One region of the Acidovorax carolinensis genome, then DNA from elsewhere that is predicted to be linked to it. Evidence: predicted binding sites of a transcription regulator. Region 1 holds the regulator's gene; each other region holds the start of a gene.

What was found. Region 1 encodes FNR, which switches genes on or off when oxygen is low (the NO sensors DNR and NnrR bind a similar motif). Its sites were predicted from a motif close to TTGATNNNNATCAA; they were not measured.
Region 2: the regulator FNR is predicted to act here: its motif matches at 4,412-4,425, upstream of CBP34_RS08865 (nitrite reductase).
Region 3: the regulator FNR is predicted to act here: its motif matches at 8,015-8,028, upstream of cobA (uroporphyrinogen-III C-methyltransferase).

The regions. Positions count from the first base shown of each region.
Region 1 is NZ_CP021361.1:1,602,455-1,612,563, forward strand. Features, by position in the region: gene ccoG (cytochrome c oxidase accessory protein CcoG) at 1-385, shown strand, start outside; gene CBP34_RS07555 (FixH family protein) at 452-724, shown strand; gene CBP34_RS07560 (hypothetical protein) at 784-1,077, shown strand; gene fnr (fumarate/nitrate reduction transcriptional regulator Fnr) at 1,100-1,822, opposite strand; partial or broken gene hemN (oxygen-independent coproporphyrinogen III oxidase) at 2,013-3,394, shown strand; gene CBP34_RS07575 (sulfite exporter TauE/SafE family protein) at 3,425-4,162, shown strand; gene CBP34_RS07580 (HD-GYP domain-containing protein) at 4,349-5,629, shown strand; gene CBP34_RS07585 (sensor domain-containing protein) at 5,626-8,067, shown strand; gene CBP34_RS07590 (sulfite exporter TauE/SafE family protein) at 8,147-8,962, opposite strand; RNA gene ssrS (6S RNA) at 9,037-9,216, opposite strand; gene CBP34_RS07595 (cell division protein ZapA) at 9,298-9,657, opposite strand; gene CBP34_RS07600 (DUF904 domain-containing protein) at 9,654-9,875, opposite strand; cobalamin riboswitch at 9,912-10,109, shown strand, end outside.
Region 2 is NZ_CP021361.1:1,891,393-1,901,501, reverse strand. Features, by position in the region: gene CBP34_RS08880 (enoyl-CoA hydratase-related protein) at 1-544, shown strand, start outside; gene CBP34_RS08875 (threo-3-hydroxy-L-aspartate ammonia-lyase) at 755-1,741, shown strand; gene upp (uracil phosphoribosyltransferase) at 1,792-2,421, shown strand; gene CBP34_RS08865 (nitrite reductase) at 2,553-4,286, opposite strand; gene CBP34_RS08860 (TonB-dependent hemoglobin/transferrin/lactoferrin family receptor) at 4,502-6,805, shown strand; partial or broken gene CBP34_RS08855 (amidohydrolase family protein) at 6,886-8,159, shown strand; gene CBP34_RS08850 (GGDEF domain-containing protein) at 8,373-9,545, opposite strand; partial or broken gene CBP34_RS08845 (hypothetical protein) at 9,785-10,109, opposite strand, start outside.
Region 3 is NZ_CP021361.1:474,437-484,545, forward strand. Features, by position in the region: gene CBP34_RS02285 (ABC transporter permease) at 1-508, shown strand, start outside; gene CBP34_RS02290 (ABC transporter ATP-binding protein) at 516-1,289, shown strand; gene CBP34_RS02295 (nitrite reductase) at 1,404-3,071, opposite strand; gene nirJ (heme d1 biosynthesis radical SAM protein NirJ) at 3,064-4,335, opposite strand; gene CBP34_RS02305 (AsnC family transcriptional regulator) at 4,338-4,910, opposite strand; gene CBP34_RS02310 (Lrp/AsnC family transcriptional regulator) at 4,900-5,370, opposite strand; gene ahbB (siroheme decarboxylase subunit beta) at 5,354-5,887, opposite strand; gene CBP34_RS19900 (Lrp/AsnC family transcriptional regulator) at 5,833-6,384, opposite strand; gene CBP34_RS02320 (cytochrome D1 domain-containing protein) at 6,385-7,536, opposite strand; gene CBP34_RS02325 (c-type cytochrome) at 7,589-7,981, opposite strand; gene cobA (uroporphyrinogen-III C-methyltransferase) at 8,102-9,007, shown strand; gene CBP34_RS02335 (lysoplasmalogenase family protein) at 9,019-10,109, opposite strand, start outside.

The DNA of each region.
Region 1 (10,109 bases):
CGCGGTTCTGATTGCCTTGTGTGTGGGCATGTTGGCCAGCCTGGCAACACGCACCCCCTTGAAGGTCGATATAGTGCGTGACCGTGCTGCCTTGTCCCGCATTGTTGCGGGCGGTAAGCTCGAAAACGTGTATCGGTTGCAGATCATGAATGCCACAGAGGCTGCGCAGCGCTATCGCATTGCAGCGAGCGGGCTCGATGGCCTTGAAGTGGCATCGGAGCGGGAGATTGAAATTGGTGCCGCAGAATCCCGCTGGGTGGCTGTGCGGCTCCAGATACCCTATGGATCGGCCGCTCCGGGCTCTCACACGATTCATTTCGATATTTCGGCACCGGAAAGCGGTGGCAAAGTTACCGAGAAATCCATTTTCCTGGTGCCACGTTAGGTGAAGGTCGCTTAATGGCTCCAGGGCGTCTTGCGAACTGTATTGCTGACAAGCTGAGAAATTTTTATGTCATCCAGCCCCGTTGTTACTCCTAAATCGCAGCCCTGGTGGAGATTTGGTCATGTCTGGCTGGTGATTGCCGGGCCGGTCATTGTGGTGATCGCCGGCTTTGTCACGCTGTGGCTGGCTGTCAGTCGGCCTGACCCCGTCGTAGAGGAAGACTATTACCGCAAGGGAATTGAGATCAACCAGACGCTCGCGCAGCCTGAAAAAAGTTTGGCTCCCGCAGTCAAGGCCCGTAACCACGCGGCGACACCTGCTGGGGATCAACCTCGCTGAGCTTTGATGCTAGCCTGGTGTAGGCAAATCCCCTCAGCAAAACCTTAGGAGACAACACAATGTGGACGCAACGCCTGATGTGGATTGCATGGCCTGCCTTTTTGGTAGCAGGCGTTCTGGAAATGCTGGTTTTCGCCATGGTGGATCCGCAGGATCTGCATTGGTTTGGTCAGCCGTTGACGCTGTCGCGCCAGGGCGTTTATACCCTTGCGTTCTTTGTTTTCTGGATCATTACCATGGTTGCCAGCGCGCTGACGACCCTGCTGTCTATGTCACCCTTTGAACTCAACCGCTGCCCTGTGGCCCCGCAGGCACGCCCGGATGATTGTCACAAGGCTTCATCGTGCCCCTAAGAGGCACATTTCTGTATGACGATCAGTGGCAGGCCTGCTGATTGTTAACGATGCGCTTGAGGGCCTCGGTATCCAGAATGCGGACATGGCGCTGTTTCACTTCCACGGTGCCTTCTTCCACAAATTTCGAGAACGTGCGGCTCACGGTTTCCAGTTTGAGTCCCAGGTAACTGCCAATTTCTTCCCGCGTCATCCGCAATACCAGTTCGGATTGCGAGAACCCACGGGCGTGCAGGCGTTGCACCAGATTGAGAAGGAACGCCGCAAGACGCTCTTCGGCGCGCATGCTGCCGAGCAAAAGCATTACACCGTGCTCGCGAACGATTTCGCGGCTCATGATCTTGTGAACATGGTGCTGCAGGGCGTTGACTTCGCGCGACAGTTCTTCGATGCGATCAAAGGGCATGACGCACACTTCGGCGTCTTCGAGGGCGATGGCGTCGCAGGTATGGTGATCGTTGACGATGCCGTCGAGCCCAATAATCTCACCGGCCATCTGAAAACCCGTGACCTGGTCACGCCCATCTTCCGTGGCGACGCAGGTCTTGAAAAATCCTGTGCGAATGGCATAGAGAGAAGTGAATGACTCTCCATTGCGAAAGAGGGTACCGCCACGCTTGATCTTTCGTCGCACGGCCACGATGTCGTCAATGCGTTGCAACTGCTGTTCGTTCAAACCTACGGGCATGCACAGTTCTCGCAGGTTGCAGTTGGAACAGGCGACTTTGATGGTTTGCGGATTCATGGACACTGGAACCTGGTTGGGCCGGGATAATTGGCTGATATCTGTTGGGACGCAATTGTCCCGCGCTGCGCGCCCGGCGGCTGATATGAATCAAATTGTCACCGCTGCGTCCCTTCATGTTCTTGATTAAAGTCAAGGACGTCGGTCGAAGGGTACGGCACAGTATCAATGCACGCAAGGATATTTTCCCATGACCGCTGTTTCACCAGAACTTCTGCGCCGTTTTGACGTGCCAGGACCTCGTTATACCTCCTATCCCACCGCAGATCGGTTTGTGGAGGCGTTTGGGCAAGAGGACTATGTGCTGGCGCTCTCGCAGCGCCGGGTGGGTACCACGGCCATGGCGCTGCCGCTGTCCCTGTACGTCCACATTCCGTTTTGCGAATCGCTGTGTTACTACTGCGCTTGCAACAAGATCATCACCAAGCACCATGACCGTGCCGATGTGTATTTGCGCTATCTGAGCCGCGAAATTGATCTGTACACGGCCCACTGTGGCACCGGGCAGGTAGTCAGTCAGCTTCACTTGGGCGGGGGCACGCCAACCTTTCTGTCGGATGACGGCCTGCGGCAGCTCATGGCAACGCTGCGTCGCAGCTTCTCGCTTGCTCCGGGCGGCGAATACTCCATTGAGGTCGATCCCCGCACAGTCACTGCCGATCGCTTGGCAGTGCTGGCTGAGCTGGGTTTCAACCGGCTGAGCTTCGGCGTGCAGGATTTCGATACCGAGGTGCAGAAGGCGGTGCACCGTATCCAGCCGGCAGATCAGGTGTTTGCGCTGGTGGAGGCATCCCGCGCCCTGGGCTTTGAGTCCGTCAACGTGGACCTGATCTACGGGCTGCCACGCCAGACGCCCGAGTCGTTTGACCGTACATTGGCACAGGTGGTGCAATTGCGCCCCGACCGGATTGCCTTGTACGCCTATGCCCATCTACCCGATCGTTTCAAGCCGCAGCGGCGCATCATATCGACTGAGTTGCCTGCAGCGTCTGCCAAGGTGACCATGCTGTCGCGCTCGCTGGACGCATTCATGGACGCGGGTATGTCTATGTGGGCATGGACCACTTTGCCCTGCCCACCGATGCTTTGGCTGTTGCCAAACGGCAGGGGCGACTGCATCGCAACTTTCAGGGCTACAGCACCCAGCCCGATTGCGATCTCATTGGCCTGGGCGTGTCAGCCATCGGCAGGGTGGGTGCCACCTACAGTCAGAACGCCAAGTCGCTGGAGGAGTACTACGACCACCTGGACCAGGGGCGCTTGCCCGTGGTGCGAGGATTGGCCCTGAACCGTGACGATCTGGTGCGCAGGGCTGTCATCATGGCGCTCATGTGCCAGGGCGAATTGCAGTTTGAACCCCTCGATCAGGCGTGGCTCATTGATTTTCGGAAGTATTTCGCTCCCGAACTGGAGCAGTTGGAGACCATGGCCGAGCAAGGGCTTGTCGTGTTGAGTGCCGAGGGCGTCAAGGTGACCTCCATGGGCTGGTTTTTTGTGCGCGGCATCGCGATGGTGTTTGACCGCTATCTGCAGGCTGACCGCAATCGGGCGAGGTTTTCGCGCATCATCTAGGGTGACCATTCCAACGGAGTATCAGGTTTCATGCTTGCGCCCCTCGCCGTAACGGCCTTGCTCATGGGGCTCGCCGGTGGGCCTCATTGCTTGGCCATGTGCTCTGCACCTTGCGGTGCGCTCGTGGGTCAAGCGACGACCTGTTCGACCACAGGTGATGCCAGCAACACCACCTCTCGGCCGGTACTGTGGCGTCCCCAGGGTGGGGTGCCGCGCCGGTTGCTTGCGTTCCACGTCGGGCGGCTGTCGGGCTATGCCGGGGCGGGCGCCCTTGCGGCGTTAGCCATGGACAGTCTGGCTTGGCTGACGCAGCAAACCATGGCCCTGAGTCCGGTATGGACCCTGATGCATGTCGCGGTCATGGCCTGGGGGTTGATGATGATGGTGCAGGCGCGCCAGCCTGCCTGGGTGGAGCAGGCCGGTCGCACGGCCTGGCGCCGTGTGCAACCCCTTGTCCGTGCACCGGGCGGGCTGATGGTGGCGGGAGCGCTTTGGGCGCTCATGCCCTGCGGATTGCTTTACTCTGCGTTACTGGTTGCAGCGCTCAGTGGGGGCGCGCTTCAGGGCGCTGCCACCATGGCGCTGTTTGGTGTGGGCAGTGGCCTGTGGCTGGTGGGCGGCCCTTGGGTGTGGGGCAAGTTGCGTTCACACCTCAATGCCGCGCGGGTCAATTGGGGAACGCGGCTGGCGGGCGCATTGTTGGTGGGGGTGGCAGGCTGGGCTTTGTGGATGGACCTGGTCTATAAGCCCTCGCTCTGGTGCCGGTAGTCGATAGTCTCCGGGCTCGAGCGGGTAGCTCTGGGCAGCAGCCTCAGGTACTTTTGACGGTTCTGTGTCGCAGAGTTGCCCGACGCTGCAGCTTTTTGGCTGCGAAGCGCGCGCTGGATGGCGAAATGGCGATAATTGCTGTAACTGTTGGTGGAATTCATATCACCATGTTTCGCCCCCTGTGTCGTGAATTCTTCGCTCCTCATTGATATCAGCCAGCTTCGTGTCGGCATGTACGTTCAGCTCGATTTGGGCTGGATGCGTCACCCGTTCCCGGTGAGCAGCTTTCGCATCGTGTCCGCAGACCAGATCGCCACCCTCAGGGAGCTGGGTCTCAAAGAGGTGCGTTACTTCCCCAAAAAAAGCGATCCTGAACTGTTTGCGCCGGATGCGGTCCCCGGCGACGCGCCCGACACCCTTGCTGCGGAATTGGGCGCAGACGCAGTGACCGTGGTTTCTGCTGACGAGGATTCCATCGCGGACCAGAACCGTGCCCACCTGCAGCTGCAGAACCGGGTGCTGGCCGCGTGCAACCAGCGCTTCGGCGAAGCCACCCGGCAATACCAGGCGGTGGAGCGTGCGGTCGCAGAGCAGCCCGGCTTGGCTCGCACCCAGTGCGAGGCGGTGGTGTCGGATTGCCTGAGGGAGTTGCTCGCGAACGGCGACTCCGTGATCCGTCTCCTGTCAGAGGGCGTGGGCGAGAGCAGCGCACTGCATCCGGTCAACGTGATGGTCATCAGCCTCTTGCTGGGCAAGGCGCTGGGCATGAAAAGCCCTGAACTGCACGAACTCGGTATCGCTGCGCTGCTGCACGATCTGGGCAAGCTCAACGTGCCGACCGCCGGCTTCATGCCGGCCGAACGGCAGCGTTATGAGTCCCATGTAGGGCAGTCAGTCACCTTCGCGCAATTGATGGGCTTGTCTGATTCGGTCTTGACAGCGATTGCGCAGCACCATGAAATGGCAGACGGCAGCGGATTTCCCTTGCATCTTGTGGGCGAGGACATGGGACGTCCGGGCCAGATTTTGGCCTTGGTCAACCACTACGACCGGATGTGCAATCCCGCGGCAGGTGTGGATGCCTTGACGCCCCACGAAGCCCTGTCGGTGATGTTTGCCCAGCTCAAATCCCGCTTTGATCCGGTGGTGCTCGGCGCCTTCATCCGCATGATGGGCGTGTATCCGCCGGGATCGGTGGTCCAGCTTGTCAACGACCGCTACGCCATCGTGGTGTCGGTCAACTCGTCCAGGCCGCTTCGGCCCAAAGTGATCGTTCACGATTCCCGGGTTCCCAAGGATGAGGCACCGGTGCTGGACCTGGAGGCGATGCCTGAACTGGGCATACGTCGCAGCCTGAAACCTGCCCAGTTGCCGCGCGATTCCCTCGACTACCTTTCGCCCCGTCAGCGGATCTGCTATTTTTTTGAGCGCGCGGTGGATCCCGGTCCTGACGAGGCGCAAGCGTGAGCCAGTTGCCACCGCAGTCTTGGCTGGACGGCCTGCTGGAGGCGGTGTGGCTTGTGGATGGCAACAGCTTACTTATCCTGCAGGCGAACAGGGCGGCCGAGCAACTGGCCGGCAGGTCCGCAGTTGACATGGTGGGCAAGCCGGTGACATGCCTGGCGGCAACGCCCGAGGATCACGCATTCTGGGCTGGGCCCCTTGCCACCCTTTTGGAGGGCATTCGCTCGCATACCAGTGTGTTGCGGCCAGATGGCTTGCTGGTGCCAGTCGATCGCAGTGTGAGCTGTGTGGACCAATGCACTGGTCATGCGGTTCTCATGCTGACGATGCTCGATCGCAGTAGCCAGGAGGCCACAGAACAGGAGTTGGAGACCCTGCTTTCGGAATTGCGCGCCACCCTCGACTCCGCTGCGGACGGCATGCTGGTGTGCGGTCTTGACGGGCGTGTGCGCGCCTTCAACCAGCGGTTGGCGCAAATCTGGAGCATTCCCCGCGACCTCCTGGTGCAGCGCAACGACACTGCGGTGCATGACCATATGGCCTCAAGAGTGGTGGATCGCCAGGACTACCAGGAACGCCTGATTGCCATCGAGCGTGAGCCGCTGCTGGAGACCGCCGACATCCTGCAGTTGCACGGTGGCATGACGGTGGAGCGTCGCGTTGTGCCCCAACTTCACCAGGGCCGCCCCGTGGGGCGCGTGTATTCGTTCAGGGATATCACCCGCCAAGCCGAGATGCAGGCCAGCTTGCGCCTGGCTGCACGGGTTTTCGATTCCAGCCTGGATGCGATTTTCATCGCAGACAGCCGGCACCATTTGATGCGCATGAACCCCGGTTGCGAGCGATTGGTAGGCCCCTGTGCAGACGCTTTCGTGGGGTGTATGGCGGCGTCCCTTTTCGGTAACGGGTCGGATTCCTCGTTCATGGAGCAGGTACTGGCGGGTTGGAATAGCGACGGCTACTGGGAGGGTGAGCTCTGGCTGCCCCGCGACAACGGCGCCTACTGCGCCGTGCAACTTTCCTGGGTGGCCCTGCGCGATGACGAAGGCCGACTGGTGCAAAGCATTGGCTTCATGCGAGACCTTACGTTGCAGCATGCTGCCCAAAAACGCATTGAAGAGCTCGCGTACAGCGATGTTCTGACCGGTCTGCCCAACCGGCTGCTGCTGTCTCAGCGCGTGGATACCGCAATCCAGGGCGCTCGTGCCAGCGACACGGGTTTTGCCATCCTTTTCCTGGACCTCGACCGGTTCAAGATCATCAATGACTCTCTCGGTCATCCTTTTGGGGATCGGGTATTGCAGTTGGTCGCCGAGCGTCTGCAGGCCTGTCTGCGACAGACGGACATGCTCTGCCGCCTCGGTGGCGATGAGTTTGTGATCTACCTGCATGGGGCCGACGCCGTTGTGGCGGAAAGCGTGGCGCGCAGGATCCTGGATGACATGCTCAGCCCCTATTTGCTCGATGGCATGGGGTTCTCCATCCAGTGCAGCATCGGCATGGCGTTGTATCCGCAGGACGGGGCCACTCTCGACGACCTCATCAAGCAGGCTGATACAGCCATGTACCGTGTCAAGGATCGGGGGCGTGGCAGCTATGGCTTCTACCAGCCGCAGATGAACGCGAACCTGTTGTCTCGAATGAAGCTCGAGCACGCCATGCGCCAGGCGCTGGGTGAGCAGCGTCTGGACGTGCATTACCAGCCCCAGGTGAATCTCCTTACCGGCAGGATCGTTGGGGCGGAAGCGCTCATCCGCTGGACGGATCCCGAGTTTGGTGCGGTGTCACCCGCACAGTTTGTGCCCTTGGCCGAGGAGTCGGGCTATATCGTGACGCTGGGGGCGTGGGTCATGGAGCAGGCCGTGCGCGAGGCCGCCCAATGGATGCACGAGGGCATGCCCATTTTGGTGTCCGTCAATGTGTCTGCCCTGGAGTTTCGCCAGACTGATTTTGTTGAACGCGTGACCCGTCTGCTGGCCGTGCACCAGTTGCCACCGACCTTGCTGGAACTGGAGCTGACCGAAACCATCCTGCTGCAGGACGCGCAGGAAATGGAGCTGCGATTGGGCGCCCTTGCAGGGCTTGGTGTGGGACTGGCGATTGACGACTTTGGTACGGGCTACTCCAGTCTGGCCTACCTGAAGAAGCTGCCCATCCACAAGCTCAAGATCGACCAGTCATTTGTGCGGGGCCTGCCCGAGGACGACGGCGACCGCGCCATTGTCAGTGCCATCATCAGCATGGGGCATGCGCTGCGTATCGAAGTGGTGGCAGAGGGGGTGGAAACCACCACCCAGCGTGCCGTGCTGCAGCAGATGCAGTGTGAGCATTTTCAGGGGTTCCTGTGCTCACCTGGCCTGCCCGCGGCCGAGTTCCGCCAGTTGTTGGGCAAATCCACCCACGGACTGGCGCAGTTTGCGCCAGCGACGCCGATCATTTAAATCGCGACCATGTTCTCCGGCCGGTGCATGGACCGGACCGCCGCATGATGCGGCCGCCCACGCATCGCTGGGTGCTGGTTCAGAAGGCCGACAAGCCTTTCCAGAGCATGTAGGCTGCCAGCATGAGAAGCAGGCTGGCAAAAACGCGTTTGAGCTGTTTGACCGGCAGTTGGTGCGCAGCCCGGGCACCCAGGGGCGCGGTCAGAACGCTGCACGTGGCAATCACTGCCAGAGCAGGCAGCCAGATATAGCCCAGCGAGGCAGGGGGCAGGTCCGCCACGGATTGACCGCCCACCGCATAACCCACCACATTCGCCAGGGCAATGGGAAAGCCGAGTGCCGCGCTGGTGGCAACCGCATTGTGAATGGCCACGTTGCACCAGGTCATGAACGGCACGCTGACAAACCCACCGCCCGCGCCCACCAGGCCGGACAGGAAGCCAATCAGCCCGCCCGCCACGAGTTGCCCACCGGTTCCCGGCATCTGCCGGGACGGCGCCGGCTTCTTGTCCAGAAACATCTGAAAGGCCGAGAAGCTCACGAAAAGCCCAAAGAAGATCGCCAGAAATGCACCCTTGAGCAGCGCGAAAACACCTAGGCTCGCTACCAGCCCGCCCAGCACGATGCCGGGCGCCAGCCGACGCACGATGTCCCAGCGCACGGCTCCCCGCTGGTGGTGTGCGCGAACGCTGGAAACCGAGGTGAACATGATGGTTGCCATGGAGGTGGCAATAGCCATCTTGACGGCAAGACCGGGTGCCACGTGCTGGTGACCCAGGATGTAGGTCAGAAAAGGCACCAGCAGCATACCGCCGCCAATGCCGAGCAGCCCCGCCAGAAAGCCGGTGCCCAGACCGAGGACTCCGAGTTCAACAATCAGAAGGGGGTCGAGCATCATGGGAAAGAATTCGGGAAGTCTGAATGTGCCGCATCGGCGCCGCATGTTTGAGCGCCGACGGAGAAGAAAAGAGGGTGTCTGCAAGTGCCACCGGACCGGCATCCTGAACCGGGGGTTCAGGTGGGCGAGGGCAGCCAGGCGTTGGGTTCATCTGACGCGAGATGATCACGCTCACCGGGCAATGTACCAAGCCCGTGCTCAGTGAGCATTGGTTCAAGGAAATATAAAGCCCGGCAGCACCGCAGACGCCGCTATTGTAGGCGTTGGCCGCGCGAACTGCAGGCACTGCGCGATGTAAAGATGGCAACCGACGATGCGCCGCAGGGCTTGCCTCAGAGCAGTCGTCCGTCATCGCCCAGGGCCTCATCCAGTCGCTGCACGAGCGACTGCAGCCGCTGGGTATCGGTGCTTGCTTCAAGCGGCTGGCTGGCGGGCCCACTGGCATGGGTTGGGGTGGCTTGAGGGGCAGGCGCAGCCGCCAGAGCGGTGGCATCGCGGTCGGCGATGTCAAACGCAAGGTTCAGTGCGGCCAGCACCGCAATGCGTTCGCGCGACCGCACCTTGCCGGCGTCGCGTATGCGCGTCATGGCGGTGTCCACACGCTCCACCGCCTCCAGCAGCCGGGACTCGTGCCCTTCGGGGCAGGACAGCAGATAGCTTTGCTGCAGGATCTGCACCTCGATTTGCTTCATTCGGAATCCTTGGGGGGCGGAGCGGGAGGCAGGCGTTCCAGCAATGCATCCACGCGGGCGCGGGCAGCGCTCAGGCGCGATTTGAGGGAGTCGCGCTCCTGCGTGAGGGCCGCCACCTGGGTGGTCAGCAGGGCGTTGGTGCGTTGGAGTTCCGCGTGGCGCAAGAGCAGCCGCTCAACGCGTTCGGCGATCTGGTCGATGGTGGAGGGAGCGTCCATACAGCCCGCGATTGTAGGGGGGCGCACCCGGAATGCCCTTAAAATCACGCCGTTGGTGCTCGCGGTGTGGTTCACATACCGCAGTTCAACGGGAAGCAGGGAGGTTTCACCAAACATGGTGCGCCCAGCCTGCGCTGCCCCCGCAACGGTCAGCGGACGAATCATTCGATTCCCTCTCCATTCACAAGCCACTGGGCGCCTTGAACAAGCGCCTGGGAAGGCATTGGAGGGCGT
Region 2 (10,109 bases), 290 kb from region 1:
CCGCATCGAGACCCTGCGCATCCCCGTCATCATGGCCATCCAGGGCGGCTGCATTGGCGGCGCGGTGGACATGGTGGCGGCCGCCTGCATTCGGTATGCCACGCAAGACGCGTTTTTCTGCATCCAGGAAATCAACATCGGCATGGTGGCCGATGTGGGCACGCTGCAGCGCCTGCCCAAGCTGATACCCCTGGGCGTCGTCAAGGAGCTGGCCTACACCGGCCGCCGCCTGAGCGCCGCCAAGGCGCTGGGCTACGGCCTGGTCAACGAAGTGTTCGACTCGCAAGAGGCCATGTTGGCCGCCGCCCTGCAATGCGCGCAAGAGATCGCCAGCAAGCCACCCGTCGCCATCTGGGGCACCAAGCAGGCGGTGAACTACGCCCGCGACCACTCGGTGGACGATAGCCTGCGCCAGATGGGCTGGCTGCAAGGCGCCATCTGGAGCAACCAGCATGTGCGCGAATCGGTCACGGCCATGAAGCAAAAGCGCGCGGGCGAGTTCCCGGCTCTGGCAGCGTTGAAGCGTTTCAGCGAACAGGGCTGAGCCCCAGCCAGCCCCAGACGGAATGCATCCACGCGGCGCCCCCGCGCGGCATGCCGGCGCGGCAACCCCGGATTCATCAAAATCCATAGCTGCCAGCGCTTACTGGATAAGCGCTGGCAGGCATTTATGCTTGAAAGTGCACGGCAACGGGCTATGATGCGCCAGCGTGGCTGCCGCTCCCTGGCGTCCCGCCAGCCCAAGGATGCCGACATGACCCAGACACCCTTTTCCGTGCCCAGTTTCGTGCCAACGTATGCCGATGTGGCCGATGCCGCCCATCGCCTGCACGGCATGGCGCACCGCACGCCCGTGCTGCGCTCCACCACCGCCGACGAGCGGCTGGGTGCACAGCTGTTCTTCAAGTGCGAGAACCTGCAGCGCACTGGCGCCTTCAAGTTCCGCGGCGCCTTCAATACCCTCGCCCAGTTCACCGACGAGCAGCGCAAGGGTGGTGTGCTGGCGTTCTCGGCCGGCAACCACGCCCAGGCCATTGCGCTGTCGGCCCGGCTGCTGGACATGCCCGTCGTTATCGTCATGCCCGAAGACGCACCCGCCAGCAAAATGGCGGCCACGCGCGAATATGGCGCGCAGGTCGTCACCTACAACCGTTACACCGAAGACCGCGAGGCCATCAGCCGGCGCCTGGCGCAAGAGCGCGGCATGACGCTGGTGCCGCCGTTTGACCACCCGCACGTCATCGCCGGGCAAGGCACTGCGGCCAAGGAGCTGCTGGAAGAAGTGCCCAACCTCGACTACCTCTTCGTCTGCGTGGGCGGTGGCGGCCTGCTGGCCGGCAGCCTTCTGGCCGCCGAGGCGCTGGCCCCGCACTGCCGCGTGGTGGGCGTAGAGCCCGAGGCGGGCAACGATGGGCAGCAGTCTTTTCGCGCGGGGCACATCGTGCAGATCCCCACGCCGCACACCATTGCCGACGGCGCGCAAACACAGGCGCTGGGGCAGCTCACCTTCCCGATCATCCAGCGCCTGGCCGACGACATGGTCACCGCCACCGACGAACAGCTGGTGCAAGCCCTGCGCTTTTTTGCCGAGCGCATGAAGATCGTGGTCGAACCCACAGGCGCCCTGGCCTTTGCGGGCGCAGAGCATGGCAGCGTCGATGTGCGGGGCGCCCGTGTGGGCATTCTCATCAGCGGCGGCAATGTGGATATGGCCCGCTATTCGCGCTTTCTGGCAGACTGAGCCTGTTTTACCGATCCGCACCAAAACCATAAAAAAGGCCTTTTTTTCCCATGAGCAACGTCACCGTCATCACCCACCCCCTTGTCCAGCACAAGCTCACGCTGATGCGCAAGAAGGAAGCCAGCACCAACAGCTTTCGCCGACTGCTGGGCGAGCTCTCCACGCTGATGGCCTATGAAGTCACGCGTGACATGCCCCTGCAGGACGTGCAGATCGAAACCCCACTTGAAACCATGACCGGCAAGGTCATCGATGGCAAGAAGCTGGTGCTGGTGTCCATCCTGCGCGCGGGCAACGGCTTTCTGGACGGCATGCTCAACGTGGTGCCTGGCGCCCGCGTTGGCCACATCGGCCTGTACCGCGACCCGGCCACGCTGCAGCCCGTGGAGTACTACTTCAAGATGCCCTCCGAGATGGACGAGCGCGACATCATCGTGGTCGATCCCATGCTGGCCACCGGCAACTCGGCCGCCGCTGCGGTGGAGCGCCTCAAGAAGCTCAACCCCCGCTCGATCAAGTTCGTGTGCCTGCTGGCCGCGCCCGAGGGCATTGCCACGCTGCAAAAAGCCCACCCCGACGTGCAGATCTTCACCGCCGCCATCGACCGCGAACTGAGCGACCATGGCTACATCCTGCCGGGCCTGGGCGACGCGGGCGACCGCATCTTTGGCACCAAGTAAGCCAACCACCGGCAAACAGCGGTCAACTGCTGTTCCGGGATAAAGAAAGCCGCCGGCGGGATCACTCCTGCGGCGGCTTTTGCTTGGGTCACCGCCGCAAAGCCCAGGGGCTCAGCGGCGGCGCTTTCACCTCAATACACGTCGTGCTGCGTGTTGTTGACGTTGAAGTGGCCCGTGGGGGTGATGATGCGGGGGTCCTTGATCACGGCCTTGAGCTTGAGCGTCTTGTCGTCCACGACGACCAGTGCCGAAGCCTTGTCTTTGGCAGACCACACGGAGAACCACACCTCGTCGCCCGCCTTGTTGAACTCGGGCTGAACGACGCGCTTGGCACCGCCATCGTCCGGCAGACCGGCCCATTCGGCAATCGGCAGCACGGTGTAACCCTTGTCCAGGTTCTTGATGTCATACACCACGACGGACTGCGAGATCTTGGGATCAGGGTTCAGCGGGGCATCCGAATACAGGTGCGTGGACTTGGGGTGGCTCTTGATGAACAGCGCGCCGCCACCAGGGCCCTTGAGCTTGGCAACTTCCTTGAACGCGTATTGCTTGTGCTTCTTGGGATCGGTGCCGATCAGCGAGATGGTGTCGTCACCCAGGTGGCCGGTAGACCAGACGGGGCCGAACTTCGGATGGACGAAGTTGGCGCCACGGCCGGGGTGGGGAATCTTGCCCACATCGACGATGGCCTCCATCTTGCCTTCCTTGGCGTCAATCACGCCCACCTTGTTGCTGTTGTTGGCAGCCACCATGAAGTAGCGCTTGGTCGAGTCCCAGCCACCATCATGCAGGTAGCGCGCTGAACCCAGTTCGGTGACCTTGAGTGCGTTGATGTCGGAGTAATCGACCATCAGCGTCTTGCCGGTTTCCTTGACGTTGACGATGAATTCCGGCTTGAAGTGCGAGGCTACGATGGACGCCACACGCGGCTCGGGGTGGTAATCCTGCGTATCCACCGTCACGCCACGGGTAGAGACGATCTTCAGTGGCTCCAGGGTGTTGCCATCCATGATGACGAACTGGGGAGGCCAGTAAGCGCCGGCAATGGCCAGCTTGTCGGTGAAGTCGCCCTCCTTGCCCTTGTACTTGGAGGTGTCCACCGAGCGCGCTTCCAGGCCCATGCGGATTTCAGCCACGTTGTCGGGCTTGGGCATCCACAGGTCGATCATGTTGATGCGGCCGTCGCGACCGATCACGAACAGGTAGCGGCCGGATGCGGAAGTGCGCGTGATGTGCACCGCATAGCCGGTCTTGACGATGTTGATGATCTGCTTGGTGTCACCATCGATCAGCGCCACTTCGCCGGTATCACGCAGCGTGGTGGAGAAGATGTTGGCGATGTTGTAGTTGTTCATCTTCCGGGTGGGCCGGTCTTTGGGCTCCACCACAATCTTCCAGGTCTTCTTCATGTCCGCCATGCCCCACTCGGGCGGCTGGGGCGGATCTTGCTGGATGAAGCGGGCCATCAGGTCCACATCGGCCTCGGTCATTTCACCCGAGGTCTGCCAGTTGGGCATGCCGGCGGGCGAACCGTAGGCGATGAACACCTTCAGATAATCCGTGCCCTTGGCCAGCGTGATGTCGGGCGTCAGCGGCTTGCCCGTGGCGCCCTTGCGCAGCACGCCGTGGCACCCTGCGCACCGCTCAAAGTACGTCTGGCGGGCCCGGTCGAACTCGGCCTGCGTCATCTTGGGCGCTTTGGGGTTCGCGCTTTGGTACATGGGCACATCGGCCAGCGGTGAGGTACCTGCCTGGTAATTCACCTCGGGGGCCGAAGCACCCTCCTTGTGTTGCGCCGCAGCGGCCAGCGCCAGAGTGGACAGTGCCAGGGCCGCAAGGCGCGCCAGCTTTCGGGTTGTCATGGGAACTCCTTTTGATTCGCAGCCCATGCGCTCATTCCATCCTTCAGGACCGCCCGCCGAGGGCCGCGACAATATTGTTTCGGCAGACTTGATGGCAATTCTTTGACGGGTACCCCGAGGTCACTTTGATACGCATCAATAATTCATTCAACATGTATCAATGCCCCGAAAGCCCACCAATAATCCCACAACGGCTACCGTAAACCAACACTTATATGCAATTGCAACGCCACGGCCCACACCCTGTTTCGCGCCAGCGCCACCCCCTGGGTTCCCTCAACGCCATCACTTTGCTCACCTTGGTGGCCTGCCTGCCCACTGCTGGGGCCTACGCGCAGGCCGTTCCGGCAATGGCCGAGGTGGTGGTCAGCGGATCGCGCAGCGAACAGCTCAGCGACGAACTGCCCTTGTCGATTGATGTGATTGACGCCCGCGCACTGAGCGACCAGCAAGCCCGCGACGTCCGCGAGGCCTTGCGCGACCTGCCCAACACCTCCGTCAAGCACCCTTTGCCGCGCACCACCGTGGGAGGCGCCAACACGGTGGGCACCGGCCGCGACGGCAATGTGGGCCTGAACATCCGCGGCCTGGGCGGCAACCGCGTGCTGATGCTGGTCGATGGCATCCGCGTGCCGCGCAGCTACGCCTTTCGCACCACCACGTTTGATCGCGAATACCTGTCCATGGAGCTGCTCAAGCGCATCGAGGTCGTGCGCGGGCCCGCATCGGCGCTGTATGGCTCAGACGGCATGGCCGGTCTGGTCAACTTCATCACCCACGAGCCGGCCGATTTTCTGGCCAGCGCCCCGGGCACCCCGCCCAGGCAGTTGGGCGGACGCATCTCCACCAGCTGGAGCGGCGATGACAACGGCCGCGCGCTGGCCGCCACGGTGGCGGGGACGGCCAGCGACACCGTGCAATGGCTCGTGACCGCCAACGCACGCCGCTCGCACGCCATGGACAACATGGGCACCCGCGACACCTCAGACACCAGCCGCACCACGCCCAATCCGCAGCACAACGAAGACAACGCCGTGCTGGCCAAGGTGGTGGTGCGCCCCTCCGCGGCACAGCGCCATGTGCTCACCCTGGAACATGTCGAAAAGCAGGCGGACGTGAACCTGCTGTCAAGCCGCGCGCCCCTGCCGCTGACGGGCAGCGCCGCCACCATCGCCGGCGCCGTGATGGATGAAAACATGGGCCGCACCATGGAACGCAGCCGTTTCACCTGGGATGGCCGCTACACCCTGGGTGCCAGCTGGGCCGACCAGTTTCAGACGGTGCTGGCCGTGCAGCACGCCAGCTCCCGCCAGTTAGGCACCAGCGTGCGCAACACCCTGCCCTTGCGCGTGCGCGACAACTCCTACACCGAGCACACCTGGCAGGCAGGCCTGCAGGCCGAAAAAACCCTGCGCACACCCGGCGGCTGGGCGCACAAGCTCACCTATGGCATCGACCATATCCGCAGCGAGATCAGCAACGTCTACACCGGCCTGGCCCCCCTGCCGCCCGAGGTGTTTCCACTCAAGCGCTTTCCGGACACCCGCGAGACCAGCAGCGCGGTGTATGCCCAGGCGGAATCCGTCATCGACCAATGGAGCATCACACCCGGGCTGCGGTGGGATCACTTTGCGCTCGATGTGACCAGCCAGAACGGCTTTTTTCCGCCCGCCGCCCAACCGGGCCAGTCGCTCTCGGGCTCGGCGCTGTCGCCCAAGTTGGGGGTGCTGTACCGCGCCACCACGCAGTGGAGCGTGTTCGGCCAGTATGCGGCCGGGTTCCGCGCGCCGGATGCCGCGCAGATCAATGGCTATTATGAAAACGCTGCCGAGCACGTCACCATCATTCCCAACCCCGACCTCCAGCCCGAAAAAAGCCGGGGCGTGGAATTGGGGGTGCGGGGCCGGTTCGACCGCCTGAAGCTGGATGCGGCGGTCTTTGCCAACCACTACTCCAACCTCATCCTGGACACCGTGCTCATTCGCGGCACGGGCACGGCCGCAGACCCGCGCGTGTTCCAGACCCTCAACACCGAGCGGGCGCGCATCACGGGCATCGAGGTGAAAGGCATCTACGACTGGGGCCCGATGGCGGGCGGACGCATCAGCACACCCTTCAGCTGGGGGCGCGCCAAGGGCGTGAACCGCGCCACAGGTGCCCCGCTGAACTCCATCGACCCCCAGCAACTGAGCCTGGGTGTGCTGTACGACACCGCCGCCTGGGGCCTGCGCGCCGACCTGCGCCACCACGGCGCAAAGAAAGCCAGCGACATCGACAGCGCGTCGGCCGTCAAGGCACCCAATACGCAATTTACCATCGGACAGGCCACCACGCTCGACCTGTCGGCCCAGTGGCGCCTGCGCAAGGACCTGCGGCTGAACGTTGCCGTGCACAACCTCACCAACCGCAAATACTGGCTCTGGCCCGACGTGTACGGCCTGGCCGCCGCCAGCACCGTGAACGACGCCTACACCCAGCCTGGGCGCAGCCTTCACGCAGCGCTGGTCATGGACTTCTGAGCCAGCCCACCACCTGGAGAGCCCGCACACGGTGGCGCTGCAGCCCCGGCACTACCGACCATCACGACACACAACCACCCATGCTGGACCTCCTGATTACCAACGCCACCCTGCCCGATGGCCGCAAGCGCATGTCTGTCGCCGTGCAGGATGGCCGCATTGCGGAAGTCACCGAAGGCCTGCAGGCCGCGGCCCATGAAACGGTGGATGCGGGCGGCCTGCTGCTGAGCCCGCCATTTGTCGATGCGCATTTCCACATGGATTCCACACTGAGCTATGGCCAGCCCCGGGTAAACGAAAGCGGCACCTTGCTCGAAGGCATTGCGCTGTGGGGCGAGCTCAAGCCCCAGCTCAGGCACGATGCCATCGTGGAGCGCGCGCTGCGCTACTGCGACTGGGCCGTGGCGCGCGGGCTGCTGGCCATCCGCTCGCATGTGGACACCAGCCACCCCAGTCTGCTACCGGTGCAGGCATTGCTCGACGTGAAAAGCGCGTGGCGCCTTACCTCGACCTGCAACTGGTGGCCTTCCCGCAAGACGGCGTGCTGCGCGCCCCCGGCGGTCTGGACAACCTCCAACGCGCACTGGACCTGGGCGTGGATGTGGTGGGCGGCATTCCCCACTTTGAACGCACTTACGCCCAGGGCACCGACAGCGTGAAACTGTTGTGCGAGCTGGCTGCAAGCCAGGGAAAGCGCGTGGACATGCACTGCGACGAATCGGACGACCCGCATTCACGCCATGTGGAGACGCTGGCGTATGAGACCCAGCGCCTGGGGCTGCAGGGCCGGGTCACGGGCTCGCACCTGACCTCCATGCACAGCATGGACAACTATTACGTGAGCAAGCTCATCGCGCTGATGGCCGAGGCCGACCTGGGCGTAGTGGCCAACCCGCTCATCAACATCACGCTGCAGGGCCGCCACGACACCTACCCCAAACGCCGTGGCATGACGCGCGTGCCCGAACTGCTGGCCGCGGGCCTCACGGTGGTGTTTGGCCATGATTGCGTGCTGGACCCCTGGTACAGCGGCGGCAGCGCCGACATGCTGGAGGCCGCCCACATGGGCCTGCATGTTGGGCAGATGACCAGCCAGGCCGCCATGCACCAGTGTTTTGATGCCGTCACCACCCACCCTGCCAGGTTGCTGGGGCTGGAAGGCTACGGGCTGGCGACAGGGAGCCACGCCGACTTCGTGCTGCTGCATGCGCGCGACCCCGTGGAGGCGATCCGCCTGCGCGCCACCCGCCTGGCCGTCTACCGGCGCGGCAAAAAGGTGGCGAGCAGCCCCGCCCCCGTGGCTGCCCTCGCGCTGCCAGGCAGACCGGACAGCGCCGACTTTCTGGCACGGTAGTTCAACGCTACAGCCCACCGTCGCTGGTTGCCACCGCAATGGATCAGAATATTAACCAAAATGGCCTCTGGCGCTTACAGAAAAAGCGCTACATGCTATTAATAAAATAGCAAATCAACCGACACAGTTCGCGCCCCGCAACCCGACTGCCGCATCCGGCGCAAAGCGCCCTGCATCACGCACAGGACAGTTGTCCAACCCGCAATGTCCGGCTCACGAAGGCCGTGAAAGGGCCAGCGCTTCGACCCGGTTTCTGCCGTGCTCCTTGGCAAGGTACATGGCCTCGTCGGCGCGCTGCAACAGGGCGTCTGACGAATCGCCAGGCAGGTACTGCGTGGCCCCGATGCTCACCGTCAAGCCAATGGGGCCACGGTCCGTTGCCACGGGCTGGCTGGCCACCATGGCGCGCAACCGCTCGGCGATGGCACGAGTGCCCTCGCTGCTGGCGTTGGGCAGAAAAATCGCAAACTCCTCGCCGCCCATCCGCCCCATGACGTCCTCATTGCGCAGGCAACTCGTAGCCAGGCCGACAAAATGGCGCAGCACATCGTCGCCGCCTTTGTGCCCCCAGGTGTCGTTGACCTTCTTGAAATGGTCCAGATCAATCGCCAGCACGGAAAGACCGGACTGCGTGCGGTCCGCACTGCTGATGGCTTTTTCCAGCAGGGTGAGGAACGCCCGCCGGTTGAATACGTCGGTGAGCGGGTCCACCTCGGCCAGGTGGCGCAACTCTCGGGTGATGTATTCATTGGTCAGCATCAGCGCGCCAAACGCCATCAGCACCAGAGACAAAGTGGCCTCCAGCACCACAAACTGCGACAGCAGTGCCACCATGCCGGCATCAGCACCGTTCCCCGCATCGGGGGCGGCCAGCTTGAACAGCAGCGGCCGCAACAGCAGGAAAAGCCCATGCAGGCTCGCTACGATAGCAAACAAATAGCGCGCGGGCACATTCCGAAAACCGCCGCGTGCAAGCGTGTGGGCGGTCAACAAAAAGCACACCCCAGAAACCGAGCCAGCCAATGCAAACCGGATACCCATTTGCGGCTGTACCACCGTGAAATATGCAGCCGCTGCCATGACGGCCGCAATGGCCAATGCCGCATACCCGTGCGGCACAGATGCTCGCCCCATGTAGGCACGGCTGCCCAGAAAGCAGAAGTAGGCCACCATGGCAATGGACGCCTGCGTCAGCATCACCAACAGCACTTCCGGCACGTGATCGCGCATTAGCAGACTGGCGCAAAAAACCGAGGCACAAAAAAACGAAAGCGTCCATAGCCGCAAGCCAGGAATGCCCTTGTTGAAATACCACACGGCATAAAACACTGTGGTGACCAGCGCGGCCAGGATGCCAGCGAGGATGACGAGCGTGGGACTGTGCACGAAGGATGGTGTTGGGCTGGGGGCTGCAAACTTGACAACGTGACGGGTTTACCGTCCGTTGCGGGCCTGCGGTACAGACATGCCCCCAAAGCGGTATGCAATTGTAACCATACCCTCAGACTCGAACCCAGGCGATGTCATGTCAATACATGCCGAAGCAGTGCAGACGTCCAGGCGAACAGCGGGTGTCTAGCAGATGTTCTGCAGCAGATCGACTCCGCAACACCCCCATCACACGATCACCCCACCACATGGCACTCGCGGCGCAGCAAGGCCAGCGCGTCGTGCATCTGGTAATCCATGTCGCTGCCCAGCGTCTTGCCCGATTCCTGCACAAAGCTGTTCCACATGCCGATGTAGTCCGACTGGTAGGCGCCCGGCGCATGGCTGCGGATGAACGCGGTGGCCAGTTCGGGCTGCAGGCCGCTCTTGCGGATCTTGCGCACAAGGCTGGCGGCGGCTTTTTCCGTCAGCAGGGTCTTCTTGGGTGCGCCTGCGGCCAGGCACAGGAACAGCGTGAGCAGCGAGTGCTCGTCTTCGTTGCCCTGGGTCGTCCGGGTCCAT
Region 3 (10,109 bases), 1.1 Mb from region 1:
CGTGTGGGTGGCGCAGACGCTGGCGCGTGCGTTGCAAACGCAGTTTCCCTACAAGATCGAGAGCTGGCAGGAAAGCAATGCCCAGCTGGTGTCGGCGCTCAATGCGCAGTCCATCAGCACGGCCATCATCCGCGGCGTGGTGCTGGCCGTGGTGGTGCTAGGCATCGCCAGCGTGCTGGTGGTGTCGGTCGTGCAAAAGGGCCGCGAGATCGGCATCCTGCGTGCCATGGGTGCCACGCGGGGGCAGGTGCTGCGGGTGTTTCTGGTGCAGGGCGCCGTGGTGGGGGCGCTGGGCTCGGTGCTGGGCCTGCTGCTGGCGGTGGCGCTGATCTGGGTGTTCACCCACTTCGTGCGCGGCTCCGACGGTCTGCCGCTGTTTGCGATCGCCCTGCCGCCTGCCACCGCGCTGCAGGTGGCGCTGATTGCCTCGGTCTGCGGCGTGCTGGCCGCGGTGGCACCGGCGCGGCGTGCAGCGGCGCTCGATCCGGCGCAAGCCATCCGCATGTGAGGTGGTTTTGAACGCCACTGCTGCCAGCACCTCCGAACCGGCTCGCGAGCTGATCGCGCTCGATGCCGTGCGCAAAAGCTACAACCTGGGCCGCCCGAGCGAGGCCGAGGTGCTGCATGGCATCAGCCTGCAGGTGCGCCGAGGCGAGTTCATTGCGCTGATGGGCCCCTCGGGCTCCGGCAAGAGCACGCTGCTCAACATCCTGGGCCTGCTGGAGCGCATGACGTCGGGCAGCTACCGGCTCGACGGCGAAGCGGTGCAGGGCCTCGATGATGCCGCGCTGACCCTGCGCCGGCGCCGCACGCTGGGGTTCGTCTTCCAGTTCCACCACCTCCTGCCGGCGTTCTCGGCATTGGAGAACGTGACGCTGCCCGCCCTTATGGCCGAAGGCCGCGTCAGTGCCGTGCAGCGCGAGCGGGCGCGCAGCCTGCTGGACGCCGTGGGCCTTGCCGCCGCCATCGACAAGCGGCCGGGCGAGCTGTCGGGCGGCATGCAGCAGCGCGTGGCCATTGCTCGCGCGCTGGTCATGGACCCGCCGCTGGTGCTGGCCGACGAACCCACGGGCAACCTCGATACCGCTTCGTCGGCCGACGTGTTTGCGCTGCTGCGTCGCATCCATGCCGAGCGCGGCACGAGTTTTGTGGTGGTTACCCACGATCCGCGGCTGGCCGCACGCTGCGACCGGCTGGTGGAGCTGATTGACGGGCGCATTGCGCGCGACGAGCCGATCACCGCGGGCGTGGAGCCGGCGCCCGGCGCATTGCCCGCGCTGACGGCGTAAGCACCGCGGCACAGTGGTGTGCCATGCAATGCGATAATGCTATTTATTTGATAGCTATTGGCGCTTGTTGCATAAGCGCTAGAGGCCTTTTTGGCCAAAATATCGCTGACGTCCTCAGTGCGAGGTGCCTTCCGAGCGCGTGATCTTGTTCCACACGTTGTATTTGCCCACGGGCTTGCTCATGGGCAGGCGCTTGACCTCCTTGAGCGTTTGCGCGTCAAACACGATGATGGCGCCGTCCATCTCCCACAGGCTGACCAGGGCGTAGCGGCCGTCCTTGGTGAACTCGGTGTGTGCCAGCGTGCGGCCGGGTTCGCGCAGTGTGGCCACCGGTTCCAGCGTGGCTTTGTCGATGAGGGTGAGCGTGTCCTTGGCCGTGGGGCTCATCATGGAGTCGGCCCAGGCATAGCGGGTGGCTTCGTGGCTGCGCAGGAAAAAACCAGGGCCGGGCGTGGGAATGGTCTTCACGGTGCGCCAGGTGCGCATGTCGATCACGTCGATGGCGCCGCCTTTCAGGTTGGGGCTGGCCAGCACCGTGGTGCCGTTCCACGCGAAGGTGATGCCCGAGCCCAGGTGCGGCATGCCGGCAATCGGCAGCTCGGCAATCTTGCGCCGCACATCGAGGTTGACCACCTGGGCTGTCGGGGCGCCGTCGGCCGCACCGGTCTTGGGCCGGGTCGAGCCCAGCACATGGCGGTAGCTCTGGTCGAAAAAGAAGTCGTCCAGCGGCTCATCGAGCGGCGTGCGGCGCACACCCTGGTAGCCCGGCTTGGCAATCGCTTCGCCCATCTTGTAGTCGTGCACCAGGCCGTCATAAATCGGCGCTGCCTTGGGGTCGTAGGAAATCTCCCAGACCTCGGGAATGTCCTTGAGCGCCACCACAAAGCTCTTGCGTGGGGCCGCGTCGTACACCGCCGACACGCGCGAGGCTTCCTTGCCGTCGAGCGTGGTGGCGTCGTAGCGCTTGACGAGCTGAAGGTCGGCGTCGAACAGCACCACGGTGCGTGGCAGGTAGTTGGCGGCCATGACCCAGCGACCGTCGCCGCTCACGGCCACGTTGCGCATGTTCAGGCCGGCGCGCACCTCGGCCACCACCGTGAGGTTCCACAGGTCGTATTTCGTGATCCAGCCATCGCGCGAGCCAAAGAACACATAGCGCCCATCGGGCGTGAACTTGGGGCCGCCGTGCAGCGCATAGCGACTGGCAAAGCGGTGAATGACCTCGAAGCGGTCGCCATCGACCAGCGAGACATGGTGGTCGCCGCCCTCCACCACCACGAACAGGTTCATGGGGTCGGCCTGCCAGGCGGGGCGGGCCGGCAGGTCTTTGGCGCCCGCGGTTTCGACGCGCGATGCGCGCACATCGGCGTCGCTCCAGGCCGGCGCGGGGCTGACGGGCTGGTAGATCCACTCGGCCAGCGCCGCGATATCGGCGGGGGGCAGGGTGCCGGCAAACCCGGCCATCTGCGTGGCCGTGCGGCCTTGCTGGATCACGCGCAGTGCCTCGGGGCGGCGCAGGCGTTCCAGGCTCTCGGGCAGCAGCGCCGGGCCCATGCCGCCAGTGCGCTGCGCGCCGTGGCAGCTGGCGCAGTGCTCGCGGTAAAGCCCGGCGGCATCGCTGGTGCTTTTGGCTGCAGCGGGCGCGGCGATCACGGTGGCTGATGCTGGCGCCGCAGCGCTGTTCGACTGCGCCTGGGCCAGGCCGTGGCCCATCCAGAGCAGGCCTGCGCCCAAGGCCAGGTGTGCGGCGCCTGTTGCAAAGCGGCGCAGGGTGTCATGCATGTTCGCTCTCCGCATGGATGTCGATGACGCGACGTCCTTTGCCGAAAGGGGTCCGCGCCACGCGCTGCGCATCGCTGCCTGCATCCAGACCGATCTCGTCGTCGCGCAGATAGCAGCCGGGGTCTTCGGCCCAGGCGTCGCCCGTGAGCTGCTGGGCGCGTACGCGCGTGTTGCCGCCGCAGATGCTGAAGTAATGGCATTGAGCGCAGCGCCCGCCCACCGGGCGCGGCTTGGCTTTCAGGCCGGCCATCAGCGGCTCGGAAGTGTCGGACCAGATAGCCGAGAACGGGCGCTGGCGCACGTTGCCCAGGTCGTGGTGCCACCACATGGTGTCGGGGTGCACGGTGCCCAGGTTGTCGATGTTGGCCACGTTCACGCCGCTGGAGTTGCCGCCCCAGGCGATGAGCCGCTCGCGCAGCGCTGCCTCCCACTGCGGCATGCGCGCGCGCACCCATTGAAGCAGGTAGGGGCCGTCGGTGTCGTTGTTGCCGGTCACGTAGTCTTCTTCGCGGCCCTCCAGTGCCGACTGCCAGGCGCGCTCGAACAGCAGGTCGAGCGCATCGCGCGTGGCCTGGAACTGGGCGTCCTTGCCGCGGTGGATGTTGCCGCGCCCGGCGTAGTTCAGGTGCGAAAAATAGAACTTGTCCACGGCCTCCTGGCGCATCAGGTCGAGCAGCGCCGGAAAGTCGTGCGCGTTCATCGCCGTCATGGTGAAGCGCAGGCCCACCTTCACGCCGCGCTGGTGCAGGTAGCGCACGGCGGCCAGGCTCCGGTCGAACGCACCGTCGAGGCGGCGGAAATGGTCGTGTGTTTCGCGCAGACCGTCGAGGCTGATGCCCACGTAGTCAAAGCCCATGGCTTCGATGCGGTCGGCCATGGCCTCGTCGATCAGCGTGCCGTTGGTGGATAGGCCGGTATAGAACTTCATCGCCTTGGCGCGCTCGGCGATCTCGAAGATGTCGGGCCGCATCAGCGGCTCGCCGCCCGAGAGGATCAGCACCGGAACCTTGTAGGCCTTGAGGTCGTCCATCACGCCAAACACTTCCTGCGTGGACAGCTCGCCCTCGTAGTCGTGGTCGGCCGACAGCGCGTAGCAGTGCTTGCAGGTGAGGTTGCAGCGGCGGATCAGGTTCCAGATCACCACCGGGCCCGGCGCGCCTGCGCTGCCCTGGGCGGCGGGTCTGCGGGTATGCACCCCCGCGGGGTACTGGCCGGTCTTCTCGGCGTGCGCGAGCTCGCGCATGTATTGGCTGATGCGGAACATGGTTAGCTTTCTTGGCTTTGCCGAAGACGCAGGCCGGTCTTCTTCAAGATGGCGGTGGAATAAAGAATGTCGTGGCCCCGGCAGGCGCTGCCCAGCAGTTCGTGCAACTGCACGGCCTGCTGCTCCACCTCGGCGCGTGAACGGCCGTGCAGCATGGCGAACAGGTTGTAGGGCCAGTAGATGCCCCCTGTCGGTGTGCATTGCACACCGTCTCCCCCCGAGGGGGACTCGGCATCTTGGGAGCGGCCCGGCGATGCCTTCGGCAGGTGGCGCGGGCGGCGGTAGCAGTGGCTCACGCCGGGCAGCTGGCCGATGCGCTCGCCCAGCAGATCCACCAGCGCGTCGTCCACGTCCCACACGCTCATGCCGTTGGCGGTAAAGCCCAGGCGGTAATGGTTGGGCACGGCGCCGATGCGGCGGATCAGGCCGCTTTCGAGCATCTGCGCCAGCCGCTCGCGCACCTGCTGGCCGCTCACGCCCAGGCGTTCGCCCACGGCGTCGTAGGGGCGCGGCACCAGCGGCAGGCCGCCCTGGGTGGCGGTCATGAGGGCGCGGTCGAAATCGTCAAGCGCCATGGGCTTCTCCGATCGTCAGGGGGAGCTTGAGCTCGACGAAGAACTCGCGCTCCTTCGGGAAGGCCAGCACGCTCAAGCCGGTCTCGTCCTCGATGCGCGCAATGGCGGCCGCGCACTGCGCCGGCGTCTCGGTGCCGAGCACGAACCACATGTTCAGCGCATGATCGCGCCGGTAGTTGTGCGCCACCTCGGGCAGTGCGTTGACCTGGGCCGTGACCGCCGCGTAGCGCGCCTCAGGCACGGCCATGGCGGCGAGCACGAACAGCCCGCCCGCCCGCTCGATCTGGAACAGCGGGCCGAAGCGCGTGAGCATGCCGCTCTCCAGCAGGGCCGAGAGCCGCCCGATCACGTAGTCCTCGGTCCAGCCGAATTCAAAGGCTACGTCGGCAAACGGCCGCTCGGTCAGCGGCAGATCGCCGTGCAGGCGCTCCAGCAGGCGGGCGTCATCCGGCGACAGCATCGAACACCTCCGGTGCCGCGGCGCTGGCGGCAGCGGCTTCAGGCAGGGCGCGAAAGCGCCGGGGGCCGGTCTGCTTGAAGCGCCGGCATGAGAACAGCACTTCGTGCGGGTATTGCGCCATGCCTACGTCGGCGATGGCACGCGCGATCACGTCCAGCACGGCGGCGCGGTCGCGGCCATGCACCATGCAGTACAGGTTGTAGGGCCAGCCCTCGGCGCGCTCGCGCCGGTAGGCCAGCGTCACGCCGGCCACGCGCGCCAGTGCTTCGCCACAGGCATCGACCTGCGCGTCGGGAATGTTGAAAACGGTCATGGCGTTGGCGTCAAAGCCCAGCTCATGGTGGCGCACGATGGCGCCGATGCGCCGCAGCGTGCCCTGGTCCAGCCACTGCTGCAGCGTGTGCAGCACCGATTCGGGCGTGCGGCCCAACGCGTGCGCCCAGTCGTCGAACGGGCGCGGGGTCAGTGGCAGGCCGTCTTCGAGCAGGGCTGCCAGCGGCCGGTCGGACTCGGCCACGGGGCCGCGTCGGGGGTGGCGGTCATTGGCCTCTGGGCAGTGCTGCTGCGCAGGTCAAAGCCCAGGTCGATGCGGTAGGCGCGCTGCATGCGCAGCTGCAGTGCGCGCAATCCGGTGGCCTCCTGCAGCGACTGCATGGCGCTGTGCACAGCGTCATCGTTGTGCCCCGTCATCACGAACCAGAGGTTATTGGTGTGCTCGCGCTGGTAGTTGTGGTTCACGCCGGGGTGGCTGGAGATGACGGCGGCCACGCCGTCCAGCCGCTCGGGCGGCACGGCCATGGCGGCCAGCAGGGCGGCGCCGCCGGCATTGCCTGCGAACACGCCGCCGATGCGACTCAGCGCGCCTTCGCTCTGCAGCCGGGCGTAGCCTGCCAGCACCTCGTCGGCCGACAGGCCCAGCGTGTTCGCGATGTGTGCAAACGGCTCGCGCACCAGCGGAAAGCCGCGCTGCCAGGGGTTGAGCAGCGCCAGGCGCAAGTCGGCGTCGGGGGCCATCTAGAACCCCAGCCGCGCGGCGCGGGCGGTGAAGAAGATGCCGCTGGGCGAGTCGATGGCCAGCGTGGCCTGGGTGGCGAAAGTCTGGGTGTCGATCACGCTGACGCGGTGGTCGTCGCGCGCGCTGATCCAGACCGACTCGCCGCGCGGCGTGAATTCCATGTGCAGCACGGCCTTGCCAGGCTCCAGCGTGCGCACGATCTGCTGTGTGGTGGTGTCGATGACCTGCACGCGGTGGTAGTCGGGCACGGCAAAGTTCACCCACACCTGGCGGCCGTCGGGGCGGGCCATCACGAACACGGGTTGGCCGGCCACCGGGATGCGGCCCACTTCCTGCCAGGTGTCGGTGTCCACCACCAGCACCTCGTGGCGGCCGATGGCGGGCAGGTAGGCGCGGCGCCCGGCCACGGCCCAGCCGCGCAGGTGCGGCATCTTGTAGACCGGCAGCGGCTCCTGGCCCCGGCCGTAGCCGCCGAGGATGCGGCGCACGCGGGGCGGCTCTTCCCACAGGTCCACCATGGCCAGGCCGTCTTCGCCAAACAGGCCGGCGATGTAGTGGCGGCCGTTGGGCGTGACCAGCGCGTCGTAGGGCTGTTTGCCGATGTGGGGCAGCTTGGTGGTGACGGGGCGCGTCGGGTTGGACAGGTCGGTGATCCAGATGGCGTTGGCGTCAAACAGGCTGTAGGCGAAGCGCCGGCCCGGCAGATCGACCAGGCCGACCACGCGCGAGCGCTTGCCGCTCTCGTATTCGGCCGGTATGTCGGCCAGCAACGCCAGCGTGGCGGCGTCAAACACCTTGATGCCACCGGGCGTGTAGTTTTGCGCCACCACCATCGTGCCGTCGGCGCTAATGGCGCCGCCAATCGAATTGCCGGCCTGCATCACGCGGGCGTCGATGCGCTGGGTCAGCAGATCCACCTTGGTGATCGCGCCGTCGCGGCCGAAAACATAGGCGTAGCGGCCGTCACGCGAAAAAACCACCGAGGCGTGCGACAGGTCGCCCAGGCCGGTAACTTGCGCCAGCACGGCGCGTTCGCTGGTGTTGACGATGGCCAGCGTGCCGGTGGCGCGCGCCACCACCACGCCCAGGTCGCCGGTGCCGCGCAGCGGCCAGGCTGCGGGGCGCCGGGTGACCCCGCGAGGCTGGTGCAGCCGCCCAGCAGCAGCGAGGTGGCGCCCAGAAGGGTCAGGCAGTGGCGGCGTTTCATGGACGTTCTTTCACGGATTCAGGGAACCCGGCAAACAGTTGCTGGGCAATCCACAGGGCATCGGCTTCGCTGAGCATGGCCTTCCAGGGCGCCATGGGCGTGCCCGGGCGGCCGCCGTAGATGGTAGCGACCATGGACTCAAGCGGCTTGTCGGCCAGCGCTTCGCGTGTAAGGGCCGGGCCCAGGCCGCCGGTCAGGTGCAGGCCGTGGCACGAGCCGCAGTCCTGGCGCACCATGCGCACCAACTCCTGCTGGCGTTGTGCTGTGGGAGGGGCCGTTTGGGCATGGAGCCCGGCGGCGCCGACCAGCAGCGCCAGCCACATGCCGAGACGGGGCAGAACGCCCACCGGCGAAAGGCTGGGCAACGGGGGCGCGTGCGTGGCGTGCATGGCCCAATGTCGCTGGATTTGACACCACCGTCATTGATGTGCGTCAAGGACGGTGGGCGCCAGCGTTTTGACAATGGGCGCTTGTCTGCCAACCGTACCCCGTTTCCGATGGGAGCCCCGATGGATACCGCTTGCCCCTCTTCGCTGCCCCAAGGCAGCAATGCTGCCGCCCCTTCCGACAGTGCACTCCACCGGCGGGCGCCTTCTTCCGGCTGGGGTCGCGTGACCCTGGTGGGCGCCGGGCCCGGCGATGCCGAGTTGCTCACGCTCAAGGCGGCCCGTGTGCTGGCCAGCGCCGAACTGGTGCTGTATGACCACCTCGTGTCCGACGACGTGCTGCGGCATGTGGCCCCCGGCGCCGAACGGATTTACGTGGGCAAGCAAAGCCGCAACCACACGCTGCCGCAGGAAGGCATCATTGAACTCATGGTGCGGCTGGCCCAGAGCGGCCGGTCGCTGGTGCGCTTGAAGGGCGGCGACCCCTACATCTTCGGGCGCGGCGGCGAAGAGGCCGAGGCCCTGGCCGCCGCGGGCATTGCCTGCGACACCGTGCCCGGCATCAGCGCGGCCCAGGGCGCCGCAGCGGCTGCGGGCATCCCCCTCACGCACCGCGACCACGCCGCCATGCTGGTGTTTGCCACTGGTCACCTGCAGGGCGAGGAAGGCGAGCGCACCGTGGCACTCGACTGGGCGGCGCTGGCGCGGCCCCACCAGACGGTGGTGATCTACATGGGCGTAGGCACCTTGCCCACCATCTGCGCCCAGCTCATTGCGCATGGCCTGCCGGCCAGCACGCCGGCTGCCATGATCGAGCGCGCCACCCTGCCCGGGCAGCGCAGCATCGTGGGCACGCTGCAAACCCTGCCGGAGCTGAGCGTGGCCCACGGCGTGCATCCGCCCGCACTGATCATGATTGGCGACACCGTGTCGCTGCAGGCGCGCATCGGGTCGCCCGCCGGGGTGTTCACCGCGCTCCCCGCAGCCTCCGACGCGGCGCCCACCCAGGCACTGGCCTGCGCCGCCTGACACGCCGGGGCTCAGCCCGGGTGGGGTTGCGCGGTTCGGTGATTTTCGGCAGGCACGGGGGGTGCCGGTGCGGACTGCGGTGCGGCCACCCGTGAGCTTGCAGCGGCCGGTTCCTGTGATTGCCCACGCAGCCAGCCCCAGACGATCAGCACCTGCGCGGCGTAGTAGGTCGATAGCACCCAGAACGTCGCCATGGGGAGGGCCTGCACAAAGCGGTTGGTGGCCAGCAGTGAATCGCTCAGCATGAAAAAGCACGCACCCGCTGCCACCATGCGCGCCGCGCTGTTGCCCTGCACCCGCGCACGCCCCAGGGCCTGGGCCACCATGAGGGCGATCACCAGCACATAGGCCGCCACCGGGCCGCGCAGTGCCGCGGGCAGGCCGCCGGCCCACAAAAAGGCGTACATCGCGGCGCCCACGGCCAGCGTGGCCAACAGTGCGCCGCGGTGCGCAAACCACGGCATGCCCCGGCGGAACGCGGCGATGTAGGCCAGGTGCGCGCCCAGAAAGCTCACCAGGCCGGGAATGAAGAGGCCGTTCAGCATCAGAAACACATCACCGGCCAACGACAGCACCAGCGCCAGCAGCATCGCGGCCCACGATTTTGCATCAAATCGGCCTCCGGTGCTTATGGAGAAAGCGCTGATAGCTACTATTACAATAGCAATCACGAGGGCCAGTGGTTTGAAGAGCCCATGCCACTGCAGCAGCCCCACGGCGCTGGTGGCGGTGGCCAGGGCGCCCGCCTCGATCATCAGGGCCAGCAGCATGCCGATGCGCCCCTGCACCACCGCGCCCAGGGCCCATTGCACGGCCAGCAGCATCGCGAACCAGGCCACGTTGTGGGCCAGCGGGGCGCTGTCGGCGTGCCACAGAAACACCGACACGCCTGCCAGCAGCAGCGCAAACTGCACGCAGGCGAACCAGCGCGTGGCAGGCGCCATGGCGGGGTTGTAGCGCGGCATCTGAGCGATGTCGAAGGCAGGCTTGGGAAAGCGCGCGGCCACATCGGCCGGCCGCCAGCCCGGAGGCTTGAGCCACACGCGCAGCTTGTCGCCCCAGCGCCGGGTGTGCCAGCTGTCGTGCGCCAGCCCGGCATACA